Catellatospora sp. TT07R-123: one gene and its partner. The protein of the gene in region 1 interacts with the protein of each later gene in a pairwise test. Links are inferred from orthologs where the notes say so. Each region holds a gene or a part of one and is shown in the gene's direction. Other genes may lie near its edges. The genes, in order: Cs7R123_RS03585 and Cs7R123_RS24835.

Region 1 (14,508 bases):
ACCCGCTGCCCGCCACCTCCAACCACATCTGGCGGCTACTGGCCGCCCACCGCGTCATCCGCTGCACCGAATACCTCACCGAGCCCACCGGCCGTCTGCTGCTCGGCCCACAGCACGGCTGCGACCTCGAAGTCTGGAGCCCGACCGATCACGGGACGTTGCGGGCACCGCGTCCGAACCGGGTCGCCGACACCGTGCCCGCCGCCGACCAGCCGATCACCCTCCGTGACCATGTATTCACGCGCCTGCTTGCGCCATCCGAAGACCACGTCCAACGCCGCACCCGCACCGAGTTCGCCGGGCTGCTGCTCGACGACATCTGTTTTCCGATCGATGTCGTCTACACCTGGGTCGACGACACCGACCCCGTCTGGCAAGCCCGCCAGCGGGCGGCATTGACCGAGCACCAACGCCCCACAGTTGCTCAGGCCACCGACGCGTCCCGCTTCGGCAACCACGACGAACTGCGCTACTCGCTGCGCTCGCTGCACCTGTACGCCCCGTGGGTACGCCGGATCTGGCTGGTTACCGACGACCAGGTGCCCCGGTGGCTCGCCCCGGGGCAGGACCAGGTCACTGTCGTGAGCCACAAGGAGCTGTTCGGCGACCGCGGGCGGCTGCCGACGTTCAACTCCCACGCCATCGAAACGCAACTGCACCGCATCGACGGTCTGTCCGACCACTTCCTGTACTTCAACGACGACGTGTTCCTCGGCCGGCCGCTGACCCCTGGCGTCTTCTTCCAGCCCAACGGGCTCTCCAAGCTGTTCCCGTCCCGAGGCAAAGTCGAGCCGGGACCCGTCGACCCGCACGATCTTGCCTCGACCGCAGCCGGCAAGAACAACCGGGACTTGATCATGCGGGACTTCGGCTGGTACCTGACGTACAAGATGAAGCACGTGCCGCATCCACTGCGCCGTGACGTGCTGGTCGAGATGCAGCGGCGCTACGCGGCCCCGCTGGAGACCACCGCCGCGAACCAGTTCCGCGATCCCGCAGACGTCTCACTGCCGTCCTCGGCCTACCACTACTACGCCCTGGCCACCGGCCGGGCGGCCATCGGACGTATCACCAGCGGCTACGTCAACCTCGCGGCCGTCGACATCGCTGACCGGCTGCATCGGCTGTCGAGCCGCCGCGCGATGGACGTGTTCTGCATCAATGACGACGAAGGCACCCTGGTCGAACGCCGCCACCGCGCGCAGTTGCTGGCGCGGTTCCTCAACAGCTACTTTCCGGTTGCCGCACCGTGGGAACTGCCCGACCACCACCGCACGAGCCCGCGAATGTGACCGCCACGCCAGTGGGTGCGGCGCCGGCTGACACGGCCGCCGCAGGCCTCGGCGGTACTGTCGCAGCCGATCGGCCGACGGCCGTGCCGTATCCGGCCGATTCGCAGATGGCGCGCTGCCGTCGCAGGTGCAGGTGGGATGGTGGGACCGTGGGTGGCGCTTCGATCGTGATCGGGCCGGCGTTCGGGCTGGTGCTGGTCGTGCTGTGTGCGGCCGCAGCGGTGAGCGCCCGGTGGGCCGGGCTGCGAGTGTCGCGGGCCGTCGTCGGTGCGGGCGTGCGGGCGGCGGTGCAGCTGGCGGTCGTGTCGCTGCTGATCACGTGGGTGCTGCGGACGTGGGGTGCTACTGCGGCGTTCGTCGTGTTGATGATCGTTGTGGCGTCGGTGACCAGCGCCCGGCGGATCAGCCGCGACCGCAGCGCCTGGTGGGCGGCCGCAGCGATCATGGCAGGGCTCGTGCCGGTGCTGGCGCTGATCGTCGCTGCCGGGACGGTGCCGTGGCAGACCGTGGCGGTGGTGCCGGTGGCCGGGATCCTCATCGGCGGAGCGATGTCGGCGACGTCGCTGGCCGGCCGCCGGATCATGGAAGACCTGACGGTCCGCCGCGGGGAATACGAGGCCCTGCTGGCGCTCGGGTTCACCGAACCGGACGCGGTACGGGAACTGTGCCGGCCGTTCGTGGGGCAGGCCCTGCATCCGGCGCTGGACCAGACCCGGACCGTGGGCCTGGTGACGCTGCCCGGCGCGTTCGTCGGGGTGCTGCTGGGCGGCGGCGGCCCGGTCCAGGCCGGCGCCACCCAGCTGCTCGTGCTGGTCGGGCTGCTGGCAGCCGAGACGATCGCGGTGATCGTCGTGCTGGAGCTGGTGGCCCGCGACGTGATCCGCAGGCCGTCGGTGCGTTAGCCGGCGTCGCGGCGGATGACGCTGGTATCGATGCGCCCGCACCGCACGACGGTGAGCACCGCGGCGGCGCAGAGGCTCACCACCGTCACCACCACGACCACAGCCAGGTACGTCCAGGCGACGTGGGGGTGGTCCGGTGGCGGGTCGAACACCCCGGTCAGCGCCGCCAGCAGCACCGCGGTGATCACCGCCGCGGTGCCCGCCCCGAACAGCGCCGCCAGCACCCCGATAGCGCAGGCTTCGGCGGCGACGAACCCGGTCAGCTGGCGGCGGCTGGCCCCCAGCAGCGCCGCGAGGGTGAACGTGCGCCGCCGCTCGGTCAGTGTCAGCGCCGGCAGCAGGCCCGCGGCGGTCGCGGTGAGCAGCAGCGCGAATGAGAGCTCGATGGTGGTGAGGGTGCCCAGGTCGACGGCGGTGAGGCTGGAGCCGATGCTCGCGGCGGTGGTGGTGAGGTCGGTGACGGTGGCGGCCGGTCCCAGGCGGTCGCGTGCCGTGGCGGCGACCTGTGGCGGTGCCGCGGTGGTGGTGAGCAGGTAGGTGTGGTTGGCGGGCGGGTCGGCGACCTGGTCGAGGTAGGCGGCGTTGGCGACGAAGAAGCTGTCTTTGGGCGCGGTCGGGAACTCGGCGACGGTGCCGATGTAGTGGAAGACGGCGGTGGCCGGGGTGCTGGCCGCTGACGGGATCCGCAGGGTGATCGTGTCGCCGGGGCGCAGCTGGTAGTCGGTGACGGTCTCGGCGGAGACCAGGACGGCGTCGGGTTGCCGGGCCAGGCGCTGCATCAGGTCGGCGGCGGTGCCGCCGGTGAACCAGCTGTCCTGCAGCCCGGTGCCGATGATGGTGGCCGCGTTGACGCCGTACATGTCCTGAAGGTCGGATCCGATGTAGGCGTAGCGGTGCTGCAGGGGTTCGACGTGACTGACCCCGCTGATGGCGGACAGGTCGGCGGTGCCGGTCGTGGTGACGGTGACGTCGGCGCCGTTGGTGAGCCTGGCGTCGACGTCGGCTTGTGCCCGGTAGGTGGTGTTGAACGTCGCGGTCGTGGCCGCGAACGCCAGCGTCAGTGCCAGCACGGTGACGGTCTGGGCGATCAGGTGCCGATTGCGGGTCAGGGTCGCGGCGGTGACCGGAGCCAGTTGCCTGGTCCAGGGTCGCAGCAGGGCGGTCAGCGCCCGGCCGCGGCCCAGCAGCGTGTGGGTCAGCCGGTAGGTGGTCAGGGCGGCGGCCAGCCACAGCAGCGCCGGGGCGGTGAACGCCCAGTAGTCGACCGAGATCGCGGCGACGCCTTCGGGGGCGAGGACCAGCTGGTAGCCGGTGCCGCTGGTCTGATGCCAGATCAGTGCTCCCGCGACGGCGAGCAGCACGATCAGTGCCGGATGGGGCAGCCGGTGTGCGGGTGCGGTGGTGTAGGCGGCGTGGACGGTGTCGTTGCGTACCTGCCGCCAGGTCGGCAGCAGTACCGCTGCCAGTGCGATGACCAGTGCCGCGGCTGCGGCCGCGGCTGACCACAGGGCGGCGTCGGCGGGTGCGGCGCCCCAGCTGGGGTCGCCGGTGGTGGCTTGCCCCAGCGCTGCTGCGGCGGCGAGTCCCGCGACGGTGGCGCAGGCGGCGATCAGCAGGGTCTCGGCGGCGGCCAGCTTCAGCAGTTGCCGGGTCGTCGCGCCGCGGGCGCGGGCCAGGGCGTGGTCGCGGCGGCGTGAGGCTGCCCCGGCTGCGGCGATGATCGCGGTGACGGTCGCGGCCAGGACCGCGCCGGGCAGGCCGAGGAACAGCAGCAGGACCGTGGCGTAGGCGGCGTCGCTGCGGGCGGCGTCGAGGGTGGCGGCGAGGTTGTCCCCGACCTGGCCGCCGCCGGCCAGGTCCGCTGCCAGGTGCTGGGCGGCGCGGGTGTCGGCGAGGTAGGCCTGGGCCGGCGACCGGGGCAGGTGGTGGTCGCGGGTGGCGTGGATCTGCACCGACAGTGCCGACGGGTCGGCCGCGGCGATCGGGGCGATCAGGTCGGCGTAGTCGGCTGCCGGGAGCAGCAGCACGTTGTCCGGGGGTGCTGCCGGCTGCGCGCCGGTGGGTGCGCCGACGGTCTGGAACAGGGCGTTGGCCTGCGGCAGGTCGACGATTCCGGCGACGGTGACGGCCGCGTCGGGCAGACCCGGCCGGGTGATGGTGATGGTGGTGCCGGGCACGGCGTGCAGGTTCGCCGCGGTCTGCTGCGCGAGCAGGACACCTTGGTCTGACCCGGCGAGGGTGCGCAGCTGGCCCGGGAAGTCGGCGCGGTAGCCGTCGGGCAGCCCGAGCGCGACTGCCTGACCGGTGCGGTGGTTCGTCGAAGCTGTGGTCGCCGACAGGCCGGGCACGGTGGCATAGCCGACTGCGGCGGTGGTGACGGTGCCTGGTTGAGCGGCCACGGCCTGCCGTACGGCGGCCGGGTCGCTGCCCGGGGTGACCTGCACCTGCCAGTCGACGGCGATGCGCGCGGCGGCGCGGGCGGTCATGCTGGCCTGCGACCCGGCCAGGAACATGCCCAGGCATGCCAGCAGCGCCACCGCGGCGGCGACACCGGTGGCGGCACCGGCCGTCCGGCCGGGACGGTGGCGGAGCAGGCCCCGCAGCCACAACGTGATCACAGTCCGTCTCCTGCCGTGCGGGAACCGGGTTCGGTGCACAGGTTGCCGTCGTCGATGTGCCAGCGATGCGGCAGCTGCGCGGCGATGTCCCGATCGTGGGTGGCGATCAGCAGCGCCGCGCCGGTCGCGGTCGCGGTCTCCCGCAGCGTCGCGACCACCTGTACGGCGGTGTCGTGGTCGAGATGGCCGGTCGGTTCGTCGGCCAGGATCAGCTTCGGGGCCATCGCCAGCGCCCTGGCGATGGCGACCCGTTGGGCCTGACCGGACGACAGTTCGACCGGCAACCGTGCCGCCAGCTGCGTCAGACCCAGGGACCGCAGCGCGGCGTCCGCGGCGCGGGCAGCCGGATCCGGTGCGCTGCCGGACAGCAGCAGCGGCAGCGCGACGTTCTGCCGGACGTCGAGGGCGTCGATCAGGCTCGGCGCCTGGAAGATGATCGCGACGGCGGTGTGGTCGCGGCGCGGATCACCGCCGAGATCGGGCCAGGAGATCCCGCCCGAGGTGGGTGCCTGCAGGCCGGCGATGAGGTGCAGCAGCGTCGACTTGCCCGACCCGGACACGCCGGTGAGGGCTGTCTGCTGCCCGGCGCGGATGGTGCAGGTCGCCTCCCGCACCGCGTGTACCGGCCCGAACCTGCAGGCGGCCCGCGCGGCCGCGAACAGCGTCGCCGACTGCTGCGGCAGGGCGGTCATCGGTCCGTCTCCCCATGAGCCGCCGTCGTGGCCAGCCGCCCGTCATGCAGCCGCAGAACCCGGTCGCAGGCGCCGAGCACGCGCGGGCTGTGGGTGGCGACGACTACCGCGGTCCCGGCGCGGGCGGTGTCGGTCAGCATGTCCAGCAGCTGCTGCTCGCTGTCGGTGTCGAGTTCGGCGGTGGGTTCGTCGGCGATCAGCAGCGCGGGGTCGTTGACCATGGCCACGGCCAGCGCGGCGCGGGTGGCCTGTCCGCCCGACAACTGTGCGGGCATCCGGTCGCCGAGGCCGGCGATGCCTGCCGCGTGCAGCCGGACGTCGACGTGTACGCGGGTGCGGGCGTCGGCGAGCTTGCGGGCGAAGCGCAGGTTCTGCCCGACGGTCAGGTGCGGCAGCAGGTTGCCGTGCTGGTACAGCACGCCGATGGACGCGGCCCGGATCCGTGCGCGTTCGGGTTCGGGACGGTGGCTCAACGGCTGCCCGGCCACGAACACCGTGCCGCCATCCGGTTCGTCCAGCCCCGCCAGCAGCGCCAGCAGCGTCGACTTACCCGATCCGGACGGCCCGGCGACCGCGACCAGCTCGCCGGCCTCGACGGCGAACGAGACTCCGGCCAGGGCCTGGGTCTCCTCCCCGGCGGCGCGGAAGAAGCGGTGCAACCGGTGCGCGAGCACGACCTGGTGCGGTTGCGGGACCGGGGCCGGCCAGCGCCGCTGCCGTTCGGTGTCCGCGCCGGTCATGGCGTGTACGCCAGCGAGTCGGTGACGATGCGCCACGGGTCGACGTTGTCGGCGCCGTGCGGTCCGGACAGGGTGATGCTGATGATCTTCCCGGCGTGGAAGTACTGGTAGCGCTCCACGTCATCGTTGATGATCTTTCCGGTGACCGGGTCGGCGGGTGCGTCGGCGCGGTACGTCACCAGCAGCACCGTTCCGCCCTTCCGGTCGACCGTCTTCACCTCGCCGGGCGTGAAGTTCTTGGCCGTGCGCTGCAACTCGACCAGGTCGGCTCGGCCGGATGCCGCGTCCGGCGCGGTCTGGGCCGGTTCGGACCGCAGCACGATGGTGTTGAGCTTGTCGGTGAACCGCACCGCTCCGCCGGCCTCCGTGCGGCTCCAGCCTTCGGGCACTTTCACGGTGTAGCCGCCCTCCGGCGGTGTGTACGCCACGAACACCTGGTTGTCGGGAATGTCGCCGATCGGGTTGTTCTCAGCCGGTGTGGCCGTCGACGGCGCGGTCGCGCAACCGGCGGTGGCCAGGAGCAGCGCAGCCGCGGCGAGCCAGGCACGTCGCCTGATCCGAGTGATCTCCATGACCGGCGAAACTAGACCCGGTCTGCTTAGACCAGCCTGAAGACGGCACACCGGCCACAGCGGCCACTGTTCAGCGGGCACTCAGCGATACCGGCATACGCTGCGACGATGAGCTCCGACCACCGCGTCCCGGCCAGGTCATGGCGTGCCCGGCTGGGCGGCATCCGCATCCGGTCGGCGCTTGCCGCCGCGACGGTCGTCGCGGTGGCGGTGGCCGTCGCCGGCGCGGCCATGGTGCTCACCGCCCAGCTGATGCTCACCGGCAACATCGACTCCGCCGCGACCCAGCGCGCCGACCAGGTCGTCGCCGCGATCCGGGCCGGCGACCCGGCACTGCTGGAGCAGACGCTGCGACCGGCCCCCGGCGACCAGACGATCGTGCAGGTCCTCAACCCCGCCGGTGACGTCGTGGCCGCGTCTGCGGTCCTGGCCGGCAAACCGCCGATCACCGCGGCCCGTCCGGTGGTCGGCGCAGTCCGCCACGAGCAGCTGCGGCTCACCCCTGGCAGCGAAGACGCCTTCCGTGCCGTCACCACCGCCGTGGCCACCGACGACGGCGTGCGGACCGTGGTCGCGGCCCAGTCCCTGCGGCCCGTCGACGAGAGCATCGAGGCCGTGACCAGGACGATCCTGGTGGGCGCGCCGCTGCTGGCGCTGGTAGTCGGCATCGCGGTGTTCGTGTTCGTCGGCCGGTCGCTGCGGCCGGTCGAAGCCATCCGCCGCCGGGTCGCCGGCATCACCGCCCGCGATCTGACCGCCCGGGTACCGGTGCCCGCTGCCCGCGACGAGGTCGCCGCCCTGGCCGAAACCATGAACACGATGCTGGAACGGCTGCAGGACTCCGCTGACGCGCAGAACCGGTTCGTGGCCGACGCCAGCCATGAGCTGCGCAGCCCGCTCACGACCCTGCAGGTCGGGCTGGAGGTCCTGGCCGCCTCCGGCACCGCCGGCGCCACTCAGGTCGCCCGCCTGCAGGCCGAGACCGAGCGGCTCAGCCGCCTGGTGGCCGACCTGCTGCTGCTGGCCCGCACCGACGAGCACGGCATGGCCGCGGCCCGCCGCGAAGACGTGGACCTGGACGACATCGCCTACATCCACCGCGACCGGTTACAGCACCAGCATCCCGACCTGCGCGTGAGCGCCGATGTCGTACCCGTGCGTATCCGCGGCGACGCCCACCACCTGGACCGGGCCGTGGCCAACCTGTGCGACAACGCCGCCCGCCACGCCCGCAGCCGGATCGCCATCACCGTACGCGCCGACGCGACCACCGCCCATCTGGTCGTGGCCGACGACGGACCCGGCATCGCGCCCGCCGACCGCGACCGCGCGTTCGACCGCTTCGTCCGGCTGGACAGCAGCCGCACCCGCACGGATGGGGGAGCGGGCCTGGGCCTGGCCATCACCCGCGACATCGTCCACGACCACGACGGCACCGTCACCGCCGAAAGTTCCCACCTGGGGGGCGCCGCGCTGCACATCAGACTCCCGATGCGCACCACCACCGCCACTGCCGTCGTCTCTCCACTGGACGGCTCCACATGCGGATCCTGATCGTCGAAGACGAGGTCAGCCTCGCCGAGACGCTGCGCGAAGGGCTGGTCGGCGAAGGCTTCGCCGTGGACGTCATGCACGACGGCAACGACGGGCTGTGGGCCGCGACCGAACACCCCTACGACGTGATCATGCTCGACATCATGCTGCCGGGGCTCAGCGGCTACGAGATCTGCCGCCGCCTGCGCGCCCAGCAGGTGTGGACGCCGGTGCTCATGCTCACCGCCAAGGACGGCGAGTACGACCAGGCCGACGCGCTCGACCTGGGCGCCGACGACTACCTCACCAAACCGTTCTCCTTCGTGGTCCTGCTGGCACGCCTGCGTGCCCTGGCCCGCCGCCGGCTACGCGAACGGCCGACCGTGCTCAGCGCAGGCGACCTGAGCCTGGACCCGGCCCGGCGCACCGTCAGGCGCGCCCAAGACCAGATCGTCCTCACGCCCCGGGAGTTCGCGCTGCTGGAGTTCCTCATGCGCCACCGCGGCGACGTCGTCTCCAAGCGCGCGATCCTCGACAACGTCTGGGACATGAACTTCATCGGCGACGACAACATCGTCGAGGTCTACGTCCGCTACCTCCGCAAGAAGATCGACCAGCCCTACGGGCGCGCCGCGATCGAGACCGTCCGCGGCGCCGGCTACCGCCTGCACCCGACCGGCGGCTGACAGCACCTCCAGCACCACCGGAGCAGACCACTACACCGTGTAGGGTGAACGGATTCGAGGTGAGGCGTGGAACCGGCCGTGGCCGCCACGAGCAGGGGAGAACCGATGCTGGCCAACGTCGCGGGCGCCGGGGCGGCGGCCGTCCTCATCGCCCTGGCCTACCTGACGACGCTGGCGGCGACCCCGGTGCTACGCGGCGCCCGCACGCGCTGGACCCGCACGGTCACCACACCGACCTGGCCGGCCCGGCGGATCCCGACCCCGCTGCTGCTACTGGCCACCGCCGCGACGCTGCTGCTCACCCTCACCCTCACCTTCGCGGAGATCGCCGAAGGCGTCCTGGAACGCGACGACCTCACCGTCGTCGACGACCCGGTCACCCACTGGGCCGTCACCCACCGCACCGGACCGCTCAACATCCTGGCCACCGGCATCACCGACCTCGGCTCCGCCGCCAGCCTGATCATCCTGCTCACCGTCGTGGCCGTCACCGTCGCCGTACGCCGACGCAGCATGCGGCCCGTACTGCTCGCCGTGGCCGTCGGCGCGGGCATCCAGCTGCTCGTGGCCCTGATAAAGATCACCATCTCGCGGCCGAGGCCCGACCCGCTCGACTGGCTCGTCACCGCAGGCGGCTACTCGTTCCCCTCCGGACACTCCGGCAGCTCGATCGCCTGCTTCGGCATGCTCGCCTGGCTTGTCGCCATGGCCACCGACAACCGCCGCATCCAGGCCACCGCCTGGCTCAGCGCCGCGGCACTGGCTTGCGCCGTCGGGCTGTCGCGGATCTACCTGGGCGTCCACTACCTCAGCGATGTGATCGGCGGATGGACTCTGGGCGCGGCATGGCTGACGACCGTGGCACTGGCCGCCATGCTGGTGCGCGCCAGGCGCGAACGCCGCGCGGCGGTGGCACGCCCTGAAGGCCGGATGGGCGCGACCCTCACGTGACCTGCTGCCGGCTGAAGGACTTGCCAGGTGTCGGCGTACAGGGTCAACTTACGCAGGTGCGTACGCCACAACGTGCACAAGGTAGAAGGACTGGCGATGAGAACGAGTCCACTGACCCACCTTCGCCAAGCACGGTTTCGGCGGGCGCCCCGCCCAGCGCCGCTACATAGAAGCCAGGTAACATCCCTGGTCAGGCAGGAATAGGTGCTTCAGGCTCGTCTTCCCCGACTCCATCGGCCGCCTCGGCGGCCAGCTCGTTGCGGGCCGTCAGAACCGCTCGTATCGACGCTTTGAGCTTGTCGGCCTCATCGATGTACTTGCGCAGCCGGGCCGCGTCAGCCTCGACGATTGCCGCGTTGATCTCGCGAAGCACCTCCTCGGCCTGCTCCGAGAACGACACCACACCCGCGGCAAGCGCGTCAGCGTTGACCAAGGCAGGCTGGTCAGCGAGTTTTCTGGCCAGACCGAACGGGATGTGCTGCAGCTGCGACCGGGTTAGGTTGAGCAGCGCGTTGACATCTCGCGAGTGCTTGTACACCACTGCCTGCAGCATCAGGCCCAGCTGCGCGGCGGAAACGGCTGCCTGCTGCAGTTGGTTGATCAGCTCCTCGTTGCTGACAACGGCCTTCCGAGCCCGGTCGATAGGCCGTATTTCTTTGATGAAGAAGAAGTAGCAGGGGATGAGCACCAGCAGGATGCCGATGCCGAGTAGCACGTAGGTGACCGGTCCACGGTCAACGAACCCGGCACCGGTCAGGATCGTGGCACCGAGAAGCAGGAACGCCAGACCGAAGCCGCCTGCCCGGTAGGCGCCGAGCAGGGGCGCAGCGAGTGCATCGGCAAGCGAGCGCCCAGCAGCGGCATCAGCGGGCGCTTGGTCGACTGTCATACGCGGTACTCGTCTCCGGTAAAGGGTCCTTTGTTGTTGCTTACGAAGGTACGCGAGCACTGAAATACAGCCACAGTGAGCGATCATCTAAAGCGACATCCACTCATCGGCAGAAGCGGATGTTCCGCAAGTCGTGCCAGCCCTCGAACTCACTTGTTGATGGCTACCGACAGTCACGATCATGAGCCCGCGTGCTGACGTGAGTGCTTCTCAGCCAACGAATGCGGAGTTAGGCGGACGCTCTGCCAAGGGCGGGCCCTTGTGTACGTCGTCGCGTATGCGGCTGTGCACGTTTGTCTGTACGCCGACACCAGGCGGCGTGTGACGACGCCGGGCCGGCCGGTTACGGGGCGGCGGGTGAGGTGAGCAATCGTTGCGCGACCCGCGTGGCCAGCGTGGCGAACGTGCCGAAGAGACCGGCGATGATCAGCCCCGCTACCAGGTGAAAGAATCCCGCTCCCCAGAAATCCTGCATGACGAAGGCGCGGATGTCGGACATGCCGCTGCGGGCGAAGTCGAGGTAGGTTCCCTCGGCGCGCCATACACGTTCCAAGCTGGCGCTGTGTCTCATCGCGTAGTAGGCGCCGAGCACGAACGGATACCAGACCAGGTACTCGGCGATCGCGGCGTAGGCCGCGGCGGTGAGCCCGGCCCGGATCGAACGCAGCCGCACGGTGGCGACCGCCGCTGCGACCATCGACGAGACGACAAGCGTTCCGACGATGGCCCACCCCAGTGCGACGCTGGCGTCGGTGACCGCCGAACTGACGTACTCGGAGACGATCTCGCCTCCGTAGAGCAGACCGGTGACGGCCCCGGTGACGGCGCCGATACGGATCACCACCGGATCCGCGCGCCGCGGGGACAGCGGCCCGATCCGGGTCAGGAGAACGCAGGCTGCTTGCGCCACGATGGCACCACCCAGCGCCAACAGGCCGCCGCCGCCGAGCGCGGCGGGAAACAGCACCGCGCCCAGGATCGCGAGCACGATACCGAGCACGGCAAGGGCGGGGATCCAACGGATCATCACGGCCGGACAGTAGTCAGCAGCGGGGCAGTCGGCAATCCCCAGCGGGCGAGGCAGGGCAAACGGCAGCCGTGGGCGGGCGGCTGCGGCTATCGGCGGTGGCGGCGGTCGAGAGCGTCCCGCAGTGCCGCCTCGTCCGCCGGATCCAGATCGGTGACGAAGCGGGCAAGAACCACAGCACGGTCGTCGGAGGTGTTGTCGAGCACCGCACGCATCTGCCCGGCCGCGGCTGCGGCCGCGTCCTGAACCGGGCTGTACCTTGCCCTGCCCTCGATCACCTCGCGCCTGATCTGGCCCTTCTCCTGCAGCCGGGTCAGGATCGTGTGCACGGTGTTGTAGGCCAGGCCCGAGTCCAGCTGGGTGGCGACCTCTGCCGGGGTCAGCGGCTGGGCTGCGGCCCACAGCACCGCGAGGACCTCGTGCTCGAGCTGTCCGGCGCCGCGCCTCTTCGGCGGACTGTTCATGTACCCGTCCCTGTCCCGTCGTCGGCCTGCCTGAACCGTACCGCCGACACCGGTGGTGCCCAAAAACCGCACGGCGACGTCCCGGTACGGCGGACCTGTGCGGTATCGCTGCGGTCAGGGTCGAGCCAGGCCGCTCTGGAACGCGATGATGACCAGCTGGGCGCGGTCACGGGCGCCGAGCTTCATGAGCAGCCGACCGATGTGGGTCTTGGTCGTCGACACGCTGATGTGCAGCCGCTGCGCGATCTCCGTGTTCGACAGGCCCGCCCCGACCAGAGCCAGGACCTCGCGTTCCCGCTCGGTGGTGTCGGGCAGCTCGACCGATGCCGGCTGCTGCGGGGCGTGCCGTACGAACTGCTCGATCAGGCGGCGGGTGGCCGTCGGCGCCAGCAGTGCCTCGCCGCCTGCCACCACTCGGATGGCGTCGAGCAGGTCACCTGGCCGGGTGTCCTTGAGCAGGAAACCGCTGGCGCCGGCCCGCAACGCGCCGAACACGTATTCGTCGATGTCGAACGTCGTCAGGACCAGCACCTTGACCTCGGCCGTCACCGGGTCGGCGATGATCCGCCGGGTGGCCTCGATGCCGTCGAGGTCGGGCATGCGAACGTCCATCAGTACCACGTCGGGCCGCAGGCGGCGGGCGGCGTCGACGGCTTCCAGCCCGGTCGCGGCTTCGCCCACCACGGCCAGGTCCGGTGCGGTGTCGACCAACAGCCGGAAGCTGCCCCGGACGAGGGCCTGGTCGTCGACGACGAGGACCCGGATCACCGGCCCGCCCCGGGATCGGAACCTGCGGGTACGGGCAGCACCGCCGTCACGGTGAAACCGCCTTCCGGCCGGGGCCCGGCCACGAACCGGCCACGGTACATGGCGACCCGCTCGCGCATGCCGACCAGGCCGTGGCCGGAGGTCGCGGGCAGTCCGCCCCGCCCGTCGTCGCTGATCACCACGGTGATCTCCTGCGGCTGGTAGAACAGCCGCACGGTGCAGGATGCCGGGCCGGCATGTTTGATGATGTTGGTCAGGGACTCCTGCACGATGCGGTAGACCGCCAGGCTGAGACCAGCCGGCAGGCCAGACGGAGGGCTGCCGTCGGTGTGCACGGTCACGGCAAGCCCGGCCTGCGCACTGCGGTCCACCAGATCGCCGAGGTCGGCAAGGCCCGGCATCGGACCGGTGTCGGCAGGAGTGCGGTCAGGACGCAGTACCGCCAGCAGGCGGCGCATCTCCGCGAGCGCACCGCGGCTGGTCTCCTCGATCGTCTGCAGTGCGCGCCGGGCTTCCTGCGGGTGCTGCCCGGCGACGTGATTGGCGACCCCGGCCTGCACCGCGATCACGGCCAAGGTGTGCGCGACCACGTCGTGAACCTCGCGGGAGATCTCCAGCCGCTCCTCGCTCAGCGCCTGCCGCTGCTGGGCGAGCTGCTCGTGGGCGGCCTGGACTGCCTGCTGCTGGCGGACGGCGGCGTAGCGGCGCTGCCGGTCGGCACCGTAGCCCAGCGTCCACGCCACCACCAGTAGCAGCGCCGCCATCGCCGACGAACCCAGCCACGACCCGGCGGACAACCCGACACCGAGGTACGTCGACCGGACCACGCACATCAGCACGGCTGCGCCCAGGGTTGCCACAGCTGCGCCGGTGGCCAGACGGGCCGGCACCAGGTAGATCAGGTACAGGGCGGCGACCGCGGGGGCCGCGGTCGGCACACCGAACATCACCGCCGCACCGGCGACCGACGCCGCGACCAACACCGCAGGCGGCAGCAGCCGTCTTAACGCAGCGGCGACGATCACCGGCACCGCGACCAGATAGGCGATCCACGCCGGGCCGGTACCCGGGACGTGGACGGCGGGTGGCAGCGGATTGACCGACGCCGCCAGCGCCGTCGTGGCCACGAGGCTGCTCAGCAGCAGAACGACCGTGTCCAGCAAGACCCACTGTCTGACGGTGGTGGGCAGCAGCGGGCGCGGATCCATGGGCACACCGTAGCCGCGCAGGCCACCGACGGCGTCAGACCCAGGTACCACGACGCGGCCATACCCAGGCCTTATGCGGGCTGGTAACTCGGGTCGCCGGCATGACGCCACGGCCGGCACCACCCCGGCAGGGTGGGCATCCGGGCGGTACCGCGCCGTCCGGAGC
Region 2 (14,416 bases), on another replicon or contig:
CTGGTCCTGCCAGGGCCGCAGCAGCAGGCCGGGGGCGCTCAGCTCGACATCGTCCACGGACGGAGAGTCTGCCAGACGCCGCCCGCGGTCGCCTGCGGTCATGAGCGTTGCTGCCCGTGCGCGGCCGACCCGACATGAACGGTAGGAGTCGTTCGGTAATACAGAACTGTTAAGTATGTTCATAGATTCGCCTGCATGGCTGACAGAAAGTGGACGGCGGCACTGACCGCCGGTATGGCCGCCTGCGTGGCCGCTTCGGTCGCCCTGGTGGTCGCCCCGGCCGCCATGGCCGGGACGGCCCCGACCCCTGCGGCGCCCCAGGTCGCGGCGGACCGGGGCATGGTGTCCGAACTGGCCCGTACCCTGCACATCAACCCCGAGCAGGCACTGGCCCGCCTCGGCCGCGAAGCCGCCTTCGCCCGCACCGAGGACGGCCTGCGCCGCAGCCTCGGTGCCGGGTTCGGCGGCGCCTACCTGAACACCGACGCCTCGGTGCTCACCATCGCCGTGACCGGCAGCACCGCCGCGGCGAAGGTGCGCGCGGCCGGGGCCGCCCCGGTCCTCGTCGCGCGCAGCGAGTCCGCGCTGCGGGACGCGGCGGCACGCCTGGACCGCCGGGCCGCCCAGGCCCCGCGCGAGGTGCCCGGCTGGTACCCGGACGTGCGCACCAACACCGTCGCGGTCCTCTACCGCGACGGCGGCCTCGACGCCGCCCGCGCCTGGGCGGCGGCCAGCGGGCTGGACAGCGGGGCGCTCCGGTTCGAGGCGAGCGCCGAGCAGCCCCGGCCGCTGATCGACGTCGTCGGCGGCAACGCGTACTACATCGGCAGCGGCACCCGCTGCTCGGTCGGTTTCGCGGTCACCGGCGGGTTCGTCACCGCCGGGCACTGCGGCACCTCCGGCGCCACCACGACCCAGCCCAGCGGCAGCTTCGCCGGGTCGAGCTTCCCGGGCAACGACTACGCCTGGGTGCGGGTCGCCGCCGGCAACACGCCCCGCGCGCAGGTCAACCGCTACCCGGGCACCGTCTCGGTCGCCGGTTCGCAGGCGGTCGGGGTCGGGGCGTCGGTGTGCCGGTCGGGTTCCACCACCGGCTGGCACTGCGGCACCGTCAACGCGCTCAACAGCTCGGTCACCTACTCGCAGGGGACCGTGACCGGTCTGATCCGGACCGACGTCTGCGCCGAGCCCGGCGACTCCGGCGGCTCGCTCATCGCCGGTGACCAGGCCCAGGGTGTCACCTCGGGCGGGTCGGGCGACTGCACCTCCGGCGGCACGACGTACTTCCAGCCGGTCAACGAGATCCTGCAGACCTACGGGCTGACGCTGACCGTCACCGGCGGCACCCCGCCGACCTCGCCCGGCCCCAGCACCTCGCCGGGCAACCCGGGCGGCTGCGGCGGCCTGCCCGGCTGGAGCGCCACCACGGCGTACGCGCCCGGCACGAACGTCGCATACGCCAGTCGCCGCTACGAGGCGACCTGGTGGTCGACCGGCGCCGAGCCCAGCGCGCCCGGTTCCTGGGCGGTCTGGGCCGACCGCGGCGCCTGCTAGCACGAATCCTCCCCTCCGGGTGGCCGGGACGCCTCCCCGCCAGCAGGCGTCCCGGCCACCCAACCCCGAAACACCACCCGCAGAAGGAGAACCTCCTCGTGAAATCCATCGGCCTCAGACTCACGTTCGCGGCGACCGCCGCGACGGCGGGTCTCGCCCTGGTGCTGCCGGGCGTGACCGGCGCGGCGGCCAGTCCCGCCGCCGCCCCGGTCCCGGCCCCGACCGCGGCCACCCTCGCCGCGACCGCCGCCGACCGCATCGCCGCCGCCGGGGCCGACGCCCTGGCCAAGGGCCCGGACGAGACCTTCGTACGCCGCAACGTCGTCGCCGGCTCCGGCGGCCTCCAGTACGTCGCCTACGAGCGCACCTACCGCGGCCTGCCCGTCCTCGGCGGCGACGCGGTCGTGGTCACCGACCGCGACGGCGTCGTACGCGACACCGCCTCCGCCATCGGGCGCGGCGTCAAACTCGCCACCACCACCGCGAAGGTGACCGCCGCCAAGGCGACCGCGGTCGCGCGTGGCCGGCTCGACCGCGTCGACCGGGCCGCCGCCGCGCAGCTCGTCGTCTTCTCGACGCTGACCGGGGACCGGCTCGCCTACGAGGTCGTGCTCGAAGGCGCCAAGCGCCAGGCGCCCAGCCGCCTGCACGTGGTCGTCGACGCGGCCACCGCGACCGTGCTGGACGTGCGCGACGACGTGCGGCTGGGCACCGGCAACGGCTACTTCAACGGCCAGGTCAGCATCGCCACCAGCGGTTCCGGCTCGTCGTGGTCCATGACCGACAACACCCGGCCGGGCCTGCGCTGCGGCGGCCAGGGCGGCACCGCCTACACCGGCACCGACGACGCGTGGGGCAACGGCTCCGGCACCAACCTGGAGACCGGCTGCGTCGACGCGCTCTACGCCGTGCAGCGCGAGTGGGACATGCTCGGCGCCTGGCTGGGCCGCAGCGGCATCGACGGCAACGGGGGCGGCTTCCCGGCCCGGGTCGGCCTGAACGAGGTCAACGCGTACTGGAACGGCAGCTACACCAACTTCGGCCACAACCAGGCCAACAACCGCCAGGCCACCCCGATCGACGTCGTGGCGCACGAGTACGGCCACGCCATCTTCCAGACCACGCCCGGCGGCGCCGGCTCCGGCAACGAGAACGGCGGCATCAACGAGTCGACCGGCGACATCTTCGGCGCGCTGACCGAGGCGTACGCCAACAACCCCAACGACCCGCCGGACTTCCTCGTCGGCGAGGAGGTCGACCTGGTCGGCAACGGCCCGATCCGCAACATGTACAACCCGTCCGCGGTCGGCGACCCGAACTGCTACTCCGCGTCGATCCCGAACACCGAGGTGCACGCCGCGGCGGGCCCGAACAACCACTGGTTCTACCTGACCGCCAACGGCTCGGCCGGCAGCGGCGGCAACCCCGCCAGCCCGACCTGCAACGGCGGCACGGTCACCGGCATCGGCATCCAGAAGGCGGGCCAGATCTACCTGGGCGCGCTGAACCTGAAGACCTCGTCGTGGCGCTACGTCAACGTGCGCACCGCGACCCTGCGGGCCGCGGTCAACCTGTTTGGCGCGTCGTCGGCCGAGTGCCGCACGGTCAAGGCGGCCTGGGACGCGGTCAGCGTGCCCGCCCAGTCCGGCGAGGCGCAGTGCACCGCGAACCCGGGCAACGACTTCTCGCTGACGGCCAGCCCCGGCAGCGGTACGGTGCAGCGCGGCTCGTCGGTCACCACGACGGTCTCGACCGCGACCACGTCCGGCAGCGCGCAGACGGTCGCCCTGACCGCGAGCGGCCTGCCGTCCGGGGTGACGGCGAGCTTCAGCCCGTCGTCGGTGACCTCCGGCGGCTCCAGCACGCTGACCCTGACCGCGAGCGCGTCGGCGGCGGCCGGCTCGGCCGCGATCACCGTCACGGGCACCGGCTCGGCGGCCACGCACACCGCGACGTACACGGTCACGGTCACGACGGTGCCGACCGGCGACGACTTCGCGGTGTCGCTGTCGCCCTCGTCGGCGACGGTGGCGGCGGGCAGCTCGACGACCGCGTCGGTGGGCACCAGCACCACCTCGGGCAGCGCCCAGGCGGTCAACCTGTCGGTGACCGGGGCGCCGACCGGCGTCACGGCGTCGGTGAGCCCGTCTTCGGTGACCTCGGGCGGCTCGGCGACGCTGTCGGTGTCGGTCGGGGCGAGCACGGTGGCGGGGACGTACACGCTGACCGTGACCGGTGCGGGCACCAGCGCGACCCACACCGCCACCTTCACCCTGACGGTGACCGGTGGCGGCGGCGGTGGCTGCGGCGGGCTGCCCGCGTGGAGTTCGGCCACGCCGTACGTCCCTGACGACGTGGTCTCCTACAACGGGCACCGCTGGAAGGCGACCTGGTGGTCGACCGGCGCGGAGCCCGGTGCACCCGGCTCGTGGGCGGTCTGGTCCGACCAGGGCGCCTGCTAGTCCGGCGTGGGGAGAGGGACGGCCGCCCGACTTCAGGGGGCGGCCGTCCCGCCTGTGCGGCCAGGACAGAGCTACGACAGAGCGGCGGCAGGGCTGGCGGCGGGCGTCGGCGCGGCGTCGCCGGCGGGCTGATACCTGGTGGCGAGCAGCGTGAACCAGGCGATGATCAGTATCGAGGCGGGGTAGAGCAGCTGCTCGGGGGCGATGTTCGCGACGAACGAGAAGCTGCCGAGCCAGACGCCGGTGATCGCGCCGACGATGCGGACGGCCCGGTCGCGGGCGCTGAGCGAGCTCATCAGGATCCACAGGCCCGCGAAGACGTGGCCGCCGAGGCGGACGGGCCAGGTGATCTCGTACGGCACCTCGTTGATGGACATGATGCCGGTGAGCACGTCCAGGGCGATCCAGCTGTAACCGGCCGCCTTGGCCCAGGCGGGCGCGTCCATCCGGTTGATCAGGAACAGGATCGCCAGGTGGAAGAAGACGCCGGAGTACTCCGGCCACACGACGCCCGGTTCGGCGATGGCGAACGAGACGACGGAGGGCAGGAACAGGACGATCGGCAGCAGCGCCAGGGTCCTGAACCCGAGGTACGGCTTGCGCGTGTCGAGCATGGGGTGCCTTTCTCAGCGAGGGGTCGGAAGTGGTCAGTGGCCGAAGGCGTGGCGCGTGTGCGGCGGTGTCGGCCGTCAGGCGACGGCGTCGGCGAAGGCGGTGATCGCCCGCAGATCGATCGGGGCAGCCTCGTCCAGCAGCGCGCGGCGGAACAGGAACGCCAGGTAGACGTCGACGAGGTGGCTCGCGAGGATCGCCGCCCCGGCGCGGGCCTCGCCCGGCTCCCGGCCTCTCGCCGCGACCAGCCAGGCCGCGCAGCTGACCTGTAGCTGGTCGCGGAAGCGGTCGGTCATGTCCGTGACGATGTCGCGGATGACCGGGTCCGTGGTCGCCTCGCCCCACGCCTGGAGGCCGACGCGTGCCTCGTCCCGCTCGACCCCGGCGGCCAACCGGGTGATCAGCTCGGCTGGGCTCGGCGGCTGCGCGCCGTCGGCGGCCGCGGTCAGCGTGCGCAGCCGGCGTTCGAGCACGTCCTGCGCGGCCGCCTGCACGATCTCGGCCTTGCTGCGGTAGTGGGCGTAGATCGAGCCGGCGGACAGGCCCGACTCCGCGGTGATGTCGGCGACTGAGGTGCGGTCCATGCCGTTGCGTACGAAGCAGCGCACGGCAGCCTGGATGATCTGGTCGCGTCGCAGCTCGCGACGCGCGTCGGTCAGTTTCGGCACGGCGGTTCCCCTGTGGTCGACGGCCGCAAACAGAATGTCTGCTCTGTATGCGTGTCCCCACCATACAAGGAGAATGGTTATTCTGTTTGTGGTGTGACCGGGGTCACGATCGGAGCCGGTCGCGCTGCCGGTGCGATTCGACCGCTGCGGCGTGACCGCGGTGCGCGACACCGCCGACCTGGACATCGCTCAGGCGCTAATGTCCGACTATCGGGCAAATCGGTCACGGTCGCCGTGGGCTGGCTCACCGCCGCCCGTCGTTGACTCGGACTCATCTTGTCCGAGTAAGATCTCGGATGAAAAGTGTCCGAGTTTATGGAGAGGCTCCATCATGAAGATCGTCATCATCGGAGGCACCGGCCTGATCGGCACCAAGGTCGGCGGGCTGCTGCGCGCCGCCGGGCACGAGGTCGTGGCCGCCTCGCCCAGCACGGGCGTCGACACCGTCGCCGGAACCGGTCTGGCCGAGGTGCTCACCGGCGCCGACGTGGTCGTCGACGTGACCAACTCGCCGTCCTTCGAAGACCGCGCCGTGCTGGAGTTCTTCCAGACCTCCACCCGCAACCTGCTGGCCGCCGAGGCCGCCGCCGGGGTCGGCCACCACGTGGCCCTGTCCATCGTCGGCGCGGACCGCATCCCGGACAGCGGCTACATGCGGGCCAAGGTCGCCCAGGAGAACGTGATCAAGTCGGGGCCGGTGCCGTACACCGTCGTGCGCGCCACGCAGTTCCTGGAGTTCGTCGGTGCCATCGCCGACGGGGCCACCCAGGGCGACGGCGTGCACCTGCCGCCGGCGCTGATGCAGCCGATCGCGGCCGACGACGTCGCCGCCGCCCTCGCCGAGGCCGCGACCGAGCCGCCGGTCGGCGGCGCGGTCGACATCGCCGGTCCGGAGCGCTACGGCCAGGACGAGTTCGTGCGGCGCTTCCTGGCCGCCGAGCACGACACCCGGACGGTCGTCACCGACCCGGCGGCGCGCTACTTCGGCGCCCTGCTGGAGGAGACGTCGCTGGTGCCGCTCGGTGAGGCCCGCCTGGGCGCGATCAGCCTCGCCGACTGGCTCGCCGCCCGCACCGCCGGCTGAGCCGCGGACGGGGCCGGGCGTGGTGCCCGGCCCCGTCTCGCCGTACGGCACGGGCATGTCAGGTGGTGCTGGCGCAGACCGGTGCTGGAGTCGACAGAGTTCCGTTGGCGAGGAAGCCGAACGTGGTGGACGCGCCAGCCGCCAGCGAGCCGTTGTACGAGACGCTTCGGACCGACGCCGTCGTTCCGTTCACGGACAGGGTTCCGTTCCACACCTGGGTGATGGTCTGACCGCTGCCGAGCGTCCACTGCACGGTCCAGCCGCTGATGGGTGAACTGCCGGCCGTCACCGCGATCTCACCCTGGAAGCCGCCCGGCCACGAGTTGACCGTCTTGTAGCTCGCGGTACATCCGCCGCCGGGCGGCGGCGTGGACGGCGCCGGGCTGCTGCTCGGGGACGGACTGCTGCTCGGCGACGGACTGTTCGGCGGCGGGCTGCTGGGGGGCGGGCCGCTGGAGAACTGGGCCAGGAAGGTGTTCACGGCGGCCGAGGTCCAGGTCCGTATGCCGCTGGTGGCGGTCGTTCCGTCCACCGGGCTGGGCGTGTGGTCGCCGTCGAACGCGGCCCACTGGACGGGATACCCCGATCGGCAGCCGGCGTAGACCGTGGTGATGTGGGTCAGGCTCGCCTGGCCGGGCTCGCGCGGACTCTGCGCGGTGCAGCCGTTGTTCCTGACGAAGGTGTCTCGCAACGAGCGTCCGTTGGAGATGTTGAGCACGCTGTCGTGGGTGCCGTGGATGCCGAAGTAGGCGACCGGCTGCGTGCCGCCGCCGCATCCGCTGAGGTTGGCGCCGGAGTAGACCACCACCGCGCGGAAGACCGCGGGGCGGGCGCACGCCAGGGCGTAACTCATCGAGCCGCCGTAGCTCCACCCCATCGCGAAGACCTGGCTCGTATCCACGCAGAGGGCACCCTCGACGAGTGCGGTCAAGTCGTCGACCAGGGTTATGTCCCGGCCGCCGGTGTTCGCCCAGCCGTTGTCGACGCCCTGCGGCGCCACGAAGATCGTGCTGTTGTTCGACAGCTGCTTCTGCCCGTAGAAGGCCCACGCCGACCCGTCGGGTCCGCCGGTGGCGACATCGTTGGCGGTGCCGTTCAGCCAGTGCATTCCGAAGATCAGCCGGTACGGGTGGGTGCTGCTGTAGCCGTCCGGAATGCTCAGGATGTAGCTGCGGTTGAGGCCGCCGCTCTGGATCGAGCGGGCGCCGCTGGTCAACGTCGGGCTCTTTCCGCAGCCCGCGGTCGAGCCCGCCTCGGCCAAACGCGGTATCAGCAGCGTGGCACCGGCCACCGCGGTGATCAACAGACCCGCCAGTGCGGCTCGGCGCAGGCGGGGTCCGAACGTTCCTGTCATGACACTCCCTCGTCGGAGGACGGTCGCCGGGCAGCCTCCCGGTGCGCCATGCCCCAGCGCACCGGGAGACCCGGTCACGGAACGTTGTCGGGCTCCATCGACGACGTGTGACAGGTAGTGTGCCCGTAGGGCAGAAAAGTGTCAATCGACTCTCTCGGATGTGCTGGCGGCATTGCGACGTCGTACGGTGCGGCGCGCATATCATGGCCCTGCCTTGCCGTGGATCGAGTCCATCGAAGTGCCGGAGCCGCCGTGGTAAGCCCGTTCGAGATCGAGGAGATCTTCCCCGACGTCGCCGCCGGGTCACGCCTGCCGCGACGCCAGGAGGCCAACTCGGCGCAGGGGCTGACGGCGACGCTGGTGGCCGACTACACGCTGCCCACGCGTGCGTGGCTGCCGACCGCGGCCATCGTGACGCTGCTGGCCGAGTCCGGGGTCAGTGCCGCCGGTGCCCGTACGGCCGTCAGCCGGCTGGCCCGCCGCGGCGTGCTGGAGAGCTCCCGCAACGGACGGCACAGCGCCTACCGGCTGACCCGGGAGGCCGCCGCCGAACTGTCGGCAGGCGGTGCGTGGATCGCCCGGTTCGGGGCGCAGAATTCGTGGGACGGGTGCTGGACGCTGGTCGCGTTCACCCTGCCCCAGGAGCAGGGCTCGCAGCGGCGGATGTTGCGCGGCCAGCTGCGATGGCTCGGGTTCGCGCCGCTGTACGACGGGCTCTGGGTCTCGCCGGACGCGTTGAACCCGACCGTCAGGCAGCGGCTCGCCGCCGTCCCGCTCGGCGCGATGACCGTCTTCCGCGCCGACCACGTCGAGCTGGCGACCGCGACCAACCGCAACCCGATCGAGGCCTGGGACATCGCCGCCATCACCCGGCACTACGCGGCCTTCGACCGTCGCTGGAGCCCGCTGGTCCCACGCGTCCGCGCCGGACTGATCACCGGGGCGGAGGCCGTCCGGGCCCGGGCGGAGATCATGGACACCTACCGACGCATCCCGCTGCTGGATCCGCATCTGCCGATCGGGCTGCTACCGGCCGACTGGCCCCGCGTCCGCGCCCGCGAGGTGTTCACGGCCGTCTACGACGGACTGGCCGAGCAGGCCGAGGAGCATGTGCGCACCGTGGTCGGCAGGTCTTGCGATCACCCTGGCGCCGACATCCGAGCTCACACCGTCGCCCGGATGTCCGCACTCTGAGCTATCGATACGGCTCCGGAAGTTTCGGAGCAACCATGATGGTCGAGAGTGTTACGGGATTTTGTCGAACGTCGACGATCGTGGCGAGATTCTGGTCAAGATTTCCTGATAATGCCTGTGAACTGGAATAACCGTCAACGGAGTTGGTCCGGAGCGATCGGGCGAGCGGACAAATTGTACGGATTTCTTGGACACGACTTCCGGAAGGCTTTCGGAAGTCGCCATTGCGGAGCGGTGTCGGGAGTGGCAGCATGCGTCGGTATCAATCCCGCGATGCCGGTGCCCGCCCCGCCCCGCCCGGAGCGAGGTGAGCCCCGGCCAGGAAAGGAGACCGTGATGACAGCCTCTCCCACTGCGCATCAGGGCGCAGACCGGCGGAAACGATCGCCGATCCACAAGGTCTTCCTCGCCGGCGCGGCCGGCGTGGTCGCGACCCTGGCGGTCGTGGCCGTGATCCCGAACGCCAGCGCCGCCGCCGGCACGCTGGGCGCGGCCGCCGCGCAGTCGGGCCGGTACTTCGGCACCGCCATCGCCGCGAGCAGGCTCGGCGACTCGACGTACACCACGATCGCGGCCCGTGAGTTCAACATGGTGACGGCCGAGAACGAGATGAAGCCCGACGCCACCGAGCCCAACCGGGGCCAGTTCAGCTTCGGCTCCGGCGACCAGATCTACAACTGGGCCACCCAGCGCGGCCTGAAGGTCCGTGGCCACACCCTGGCCTGGCACTCGCAGCAGCCCGGCTGGATGCAGAGCCTGTCCGGCAGCTCCCTGCGCCAGGCGATGATCGATCACATCAACGGCGTCATGGCCCACTACAAGGGCAAGCTCGCCGCCTGGGACGTGGTGAACGAGGCGTTCAACGAGGACGGCAGCCGCCGGCAGTCGAACCTGCAGAACACCGGCAACGACTGGATCGAGGTGGCGTTCCGCACCGCCCGCAACGCCGACCCGTCGGTGAAGCTCTGCTACAACGACTACAACATCGAGAACTGGTCGTACGGCAAGACCCAGGGCGTGTACCGCATGATCCAGGACTTCAAGTCCCGGGGCGTGCCGATCGACTGCGTCGGCCTGCAGACCCACTTCACGGGCGGCAGCTCGCTGCCGGGCAACTTCCAGACCACGCTGTCCAGCTTCGCCGCCCTCGGCGTGGACGTGGCCCTGACCGAGGTCGACGTGACCAACGCGTCGACGTCGCAGTACTCGGGGCTCACCCAGGCGTGCATGAACGTGTCCCGCTGCATCGGGATCACGGTGTGGGGCGTGCGGGACAGCGACTCCTGGCGCTCCAGCGAGAGCCCGCTGCTGTTCAACAGCGGCGGCGGCGCGAAGGCGGCGTACACCTCCGTCCTCAACGCCCTCAACGCGGCCAACCCGCAGCCGTCGTCCACGGCGTCCCCGTCACCCGCCCCGTCCTCCTCGCCGCCGCCCTCGGGTGGCGTCAACCGGATCGTGGGCGCGCAGTCGGGCCGGTGCATCGACGTGCCCAACTCGTCGCAGACCAACGGCACGCGGGTGCAGCTGTACGACTGCCACGGCCAGAGCAACCAGCAGTGGACCTACACCTCCAGCAAGCAGCTGAAGGTCTTCGGCTCCATGTGCCTGGACGCCGCCGGCTCCGGCAACGGTTCGGCGGTCCAGATCTACAGCTGCAACAACCAGAGCAACCAGCAGTGGAACGTCAACTCCAACGGCACCATCACCGGTGCGCAGTCCGGACGTTGTCTGGACGTCTGGAGCACCGCCAACGGCGCCCAGGTCCAGCTCTACGACTGCAACGGCCAGGCCAACCAGCGCTTCAGCCTGAGCGCCAGCTGACCGACGCCGAACCGTGAGCCGTCGCCCCGGACCGGGACACACCGGTCCGGGGCGACGTCGCGGGCACCAGCGACCGACCGGCCACCGACGAAGGACTGACATGACCGAACTCGCACCCGCCCCGGCGCGGCTGACCCTGGACCCGGCGTTTCGGGTCGCGCCGGTGTCGCGGCGTACCTTCGGTGCGTTCGTGGAGCATCTGGGCCGGTGCGTGTACACCGGGATCTTCGAGCCCGGACATCGCGGCGCCGACGCGGACGGGCTGCGCACCGACGTGATCGAGCTGGTCAGAGAACTCGGCGTCAGCACGGTGCGCTACCCGGGCGGCAACTTCGTCTCCGGGTACCGCTGGGAGGACGGTGTCGGACCGGTCCGGGACCGGCCGACGCGACTGGATCTCGCCTGGCACAGCACCGAGCCGAACACGTTCGGCCTGGACGAGTTCGTCCGCTGGGCCCGCAGGGCCGGTGTCGAACCGATGATGGCGGTCAACCTCGGCACGCGGGGGGTCCAGGAGGCGGTGGACCTGCTGGAGTACTGCAACATCCCGTCCGGGACGCGGCTGTCGGACCTGCGCGTGGCCAACGGTGCCGGGCAGCCGCACGGCATCCGGATGTGGTGCCTGGGCAACGAGATGGACGGTCCATGGCAGATAGGGCACAAGACCGCTGAGGAGTACGGGCGGCTGGCCGCGGAGACGGCCCGCGCGATGCGCATGGTCGACCCCGGTCTGGAACTGGTGGCGTGCGGCAGCTCCGGGTCGGGGATGCCGACGTTCGGCCAGTGGGAGGCGACCGTGCTGGAGCACGCGTACGACCTGGTCGACTATGTCTCCTGCCACGCCTACTACCAGGAGAAGAACGGCGACCTGGCCGGCTTCCTGGCCAGCGCGGTCAACATGGAAAACTTCATCGATGATGTCGTGGCGACGGCCGACCACATCAGGGCGAAGAAGCGCGCCGCCAAACGCATCAAGATCTCGTTCGACGAGTGGAACGTCTGGTACATGGACCGGCCGGCCTCGCAGACCCCGCAAGGGGCGGACTGGCCGGTGGCGCCGCGGCTGCTGGAGGACCACTACCACCTCGCCGACGCGGTCGTCGTCGGCAGCCTGCTCATCACGCTGCTGCGGCACGCTGATCGCGTCACGGCGGCCAGCCTGGCCCAGCTCGTCAACGTGATCGCCCCGATCATGACAGAGCCCGGCGGCGCGGCGTGGCGGCAGACCACCTTCCACCCCTTCGCCCAGGCGTCCCGGTACGCCGCCGGTGACGTGCTGCGCGTGGAGCCGACCTCACCCGCCTACCCGACGGCCGAGTACGGCGACGTCCCCACCCTGCACGCCGTCGCCACCCACGACGCGGCCACGGGCAGCACCACGGTGTTCGCGGTGAACCGCTCGCTGGACACGCCGCTGTCGCTGTCGATCGACACCCGGGCGATGGGTTCGGTACGGATCGTCGAGGCGTCCACGCTCACGGCGCAGGACCCGTACGCGCGCAACACCGCCGACGAGCCCGACCGGGTGTCGCCACGAGCCAACCCGTCGATCTCGGGCGACCGCGACGGCGTGGCGGTCCTGCTTGCGCCGGTCTCCTGGAACGTGATCCGGCTGGAGCCGGCCTCGCGAGCGTGACGCACGCACCGAGCGGTGCCGGACGGGGTTCGTTCCCCGGACGATCCGGTCGGCGGGTGCGGGCGGGTCAGGGGCGGCCGGTGGACAGCCAGGCGCGGACGCCGGCGGCGGCTTCGGGGCCGGTGGCGCGGGCCAGGTCGGCGATGGTCACCTGGCGCAGCGACTGCCGCCAGGCGCGATCGGCGTCGTACATGACCTTGGCGATGCCGCAGGGGGCGGTGCACTGCTCCGGCGGGGTCGCGAGCGGGCCGCGCTGGCGGACCTCGGTGCACACGAACGCGGCCGCGGGCCCGTCGATCGCCTCCACGACGTCCAGCACCGTGATCTGGTCGGCCGGGCGGGTGAGCAGGTAGCCGCCCGCCTTGCCCTGCACCGAGCGCACCAGCCCGGCGCGGGACAGCTCCTGCAACTGCTTGGCCAGGTAGCTGGGGGACACGTCGTGCAGCTGCGCCAGCCGGACGGCGGGCACCGGCTCGGTGGCCGCCGTCAGCGCGAAGCAGCAGTGCAGCGCCCACTCCACGCCGCCGGACATCTTCATCGCACCATCCTACGCATCGCGGATGGCGGCTATCCGAGTAAGTGTCCGGGGGCTGGTAGGGGAGGGGTCAGCGGTGTCGGCGGCGAGGCGAGCGGGTGCGGCGGGTGCCGGGCGTCTCGGCCTCGGCTGCCTGCCGCGCGGGGGCGGCGGGAAGCTCGGCGGGGGTGCCGGACGGGGTCCGGGCGCCGGTGATGCGGGACAGCTCGTGGTCGTGCGGGCGTACGGCAGTCGTCCGGGCGCTGACCCCGGCGGCCGCCAGCAGGCGGGCGGCGTCCCGGCGCTCGTGGTCGGCCACGAGGGTGACGACGGTGCCGCTGCGTCCGGCGCGCGCGGTGCGGCCGCCGCGGTGCAGGTAGTCCTTGGCGTCGGTGGGCGGGTCGATGTTGACGACCAGGTCGAGGTCGTCGATGTGGATTCCCCGGGCCGCCAGGTCGGTGGCGATGAGCGCGTTGACGGCGCCGGACCGGAACTGGTCGAGGATGCGCGTGCGCTGCGGCTGGGACTTCCCGCCGTGCAGCGCGGCGGCGGTGACACCGCTGGCCAGCAGCCGCCGGGCCACCCGGTCGGCGCGGTGCTTCGTCTTCACGAACATGATCACCCGGCCGTCGCGGGCGCCGATGTGAGCGGTGGCGGTGTCCTTGTCGGCCGCGTCGATGTGCAGCAGGTGGTGCTGCATGGTGGCAGCCGCGACGGCGGGCGTCTCGACCGAGTGCCGCGCGGGGTTCTTCAGGAAGCGGCGGACGAGCCGGTCGACGTCGCCGTCGAGGGTGGCGGAGAACAGCATGCGCTGGCCGTCCGGTGCGGTGGCCGACAGCAGCGAGGTGACCTGCGGCAGGAAGCCCATGTCGGCCATCTGGTCGGCCTCGTCCAGCACCGTGATGCCGACCTCGTCGAGTCGGCAGGCGCCGCGTTCGAGCAGGTCGATGAGGCGTCCCGGGGTGGCGATCAGGATCTCGGCGCCGGCGCGCAGCTGGTCGCTCTGGCGGCCGAGGGACAGGCCGCCGACCACCGTCACGCTGCGCAGTCCGACCGCCTTGGCGTACGGAGCCAGGGCGTCGCCGACCTGGGCGGCCAGTTCCCGGGTGGGGACCAGGACCAGCGCCAGGGGTCGGCGGGCGGTCGCGCGCCGTCCGGCCAGCCGGGTCAGCATGGGCAGCCCGAAGGCGAGGGTCTTGCCGGAGCCGGTGCGCGCGCGGCCGAGCAGGTCCCGTCCGGCGACGGCGTCGGCGATCGAGCGTGCCTGGATGGGTGACGGCACGGTGAGCCCGTGGTCGGTCAACGTCCGGGCGAGCGCGGGGTGCAGCGGCAGTTCGGCGAAGCTCTGCGCGTCAGGCCCGGCGGGCGCCGTGGGCGCGTGGATGGCCGCGGTCCTGGCGGTGGCGGCTGGCGCGTCGGTGGGCGCGGTCCTGGCGGTCGGGGCGGCCTTCGGCCGTCGCCTGGGTCGGCGTACTGGGGTCGTCACGGTGGAGCCTCTCGCTGTCGGCACGCCGCGC

What was found.
Region 2: the proteins of Cs7R123_RS03585 (region 1) and Cs7R123_RS24835 interact in binary tests that used the Escherichia coli proteins (3 or more experiments, as listed by UniProt). The link is inferred for Catellatospora sp. TT07R-123 from one-to-one orthologs.

Annotation. Positions count from the first base shown.
Region 1 is NZ_BNEM01000001.1:835,488-849,995, reverse strand. Bases 6,182-9,147 are described here. They hold Cs7R123_RS03585 (cell wall metabolism sensor histidine kinase WalK), read left to right. Parts: upstream 6,182-6,924; coding sequence 6,925-8,370; downstream 8,371-9,147. Other genes in these bases: Cs7R123_RS03575 (phosphatase PAP2 family protein), read left to right, coding at 9,141-9,147; Cs7R123_RS03580 (response regulator transcription factor), read left to right, coding at 8,358-9,035; Cs7R123_RS03590 (hypothetical protein), read right to left, coding at 6,241-6,816; Cs7R123_RS03595 (ABC transporter ATP-binding protein), read right to left, coding at 6,182-6,244. Also shown: Cs7R123_RS03615 (stealth family protein), read left to right, coding at 1-1,292; Cs7R123_RS03610 (ABC transporter permease), read left to right, coding at 1,442-2,194; Cs7R123_RS03605 (FtsX-like permease family protein), read right to left, coding at 2,191-4,812; Cs7R123_RS03600 (ABC transporter ATP-binding protein), read right to left, coding at 4,809-5,504; more of Cs7R123_RS03595, read right to left, coding at 5,501-6,181; more of Cs7R123_RS03575, read left to right, coding at 9,148-9,986; Cs7R123_RS03570 (hypothetical protein), read right to left, coding at 10,177-10,875; Cs7R123_RS03565 (hypothetical protein), read right to left, coding at 11,219-11,905; Cs7R123_RS03560 (BlaI/MecI/CopY family transcriptional regulator), read right to left, coding at 11,992-12,366; Cs7R123_RS03555 (response regulator transcription factor), read right to left, coding at 12,481-13,134; Cs7R123_RS03550 (sensor histidine kinase), read right to left, coding at 13,131-14,342. UniProt on the Escherichia coli protein: Histidine kinase member of the two-component regulatory system CpxA/CpxR which responds to envelope stress response by activating expression of downstream genes including cpxP, degP, dsbA and ppiA.
Region 2 is NZ_BNEM01000002.1:1,050,798-1,065,213, reverse strand. What follows is about bases 7,084-9,957. They hold Cs7R123_RS24835 (PaaX family transcriptional regulator C-terminal domain-containing protein), read left to right. Parts: upstream 7,084-7,986; coding sequence 7,987-8,928; downstream 8,929-9,957. Other genes in these bases: Cs7R123_RS24830 (endo-1,4-beta-xylanase), read left to right, coding at 9,265-9,957; Cs7R123_RS24840 (cellulose binding domain-containing protein), read right to left, coding at 7,084-7,734. Also shown: Cs7R123_RS24870 (GNAT family N-acetyltransferase), read right to left, coding at 1-57; Cs7R123_RS24865 (alpha-lytic protease prodomain-containing protein), read left to right, coding at 196-1,554; Cs7R123_RS24860 (M4 family metallopeptidase), read left to right, coding at 1,653-4,016; Cs7R123_RS24855 (hypothetical protein), read right to left, coding at 4,088-4,630; Cs7R123_RS24850 (TetR/AcrR family transcriptional regulator), read right to left, coding at 4,706-5,296; Cs7R123_RS24845 (SDR family oxidoreductase), read left to right, coding at 5,628-6,380; more of Cs7R123_RS24840, read right to left, coding at 6,439-7,083; more of Cs7R123_RS24830, read left to right, coding at 9,958-10,749; Cs7R123_RS24825 (alpha-N-arabinofuranosidase), read left to right, coding at 10,850-12,385; Cs7R123_RS24820 (Rrf2 family transcriptional regulator), read right to left, coding at 12,453-12,923; Cs7R123_RS24815 (DEAD/DEAH box helicase), read right to left, coding at 12,991-14,385. UniProt on the Escherichia coli protein: Negative regulator of the paaZ and paaABCDEFGHIJK catabolic operons. Binds the consensus sequence 5'-WWTRTGATTCGYGWT-3'. Binding of PaaX is specifically inhibited by phenylacetyl-coenzyme A (PA-CoA).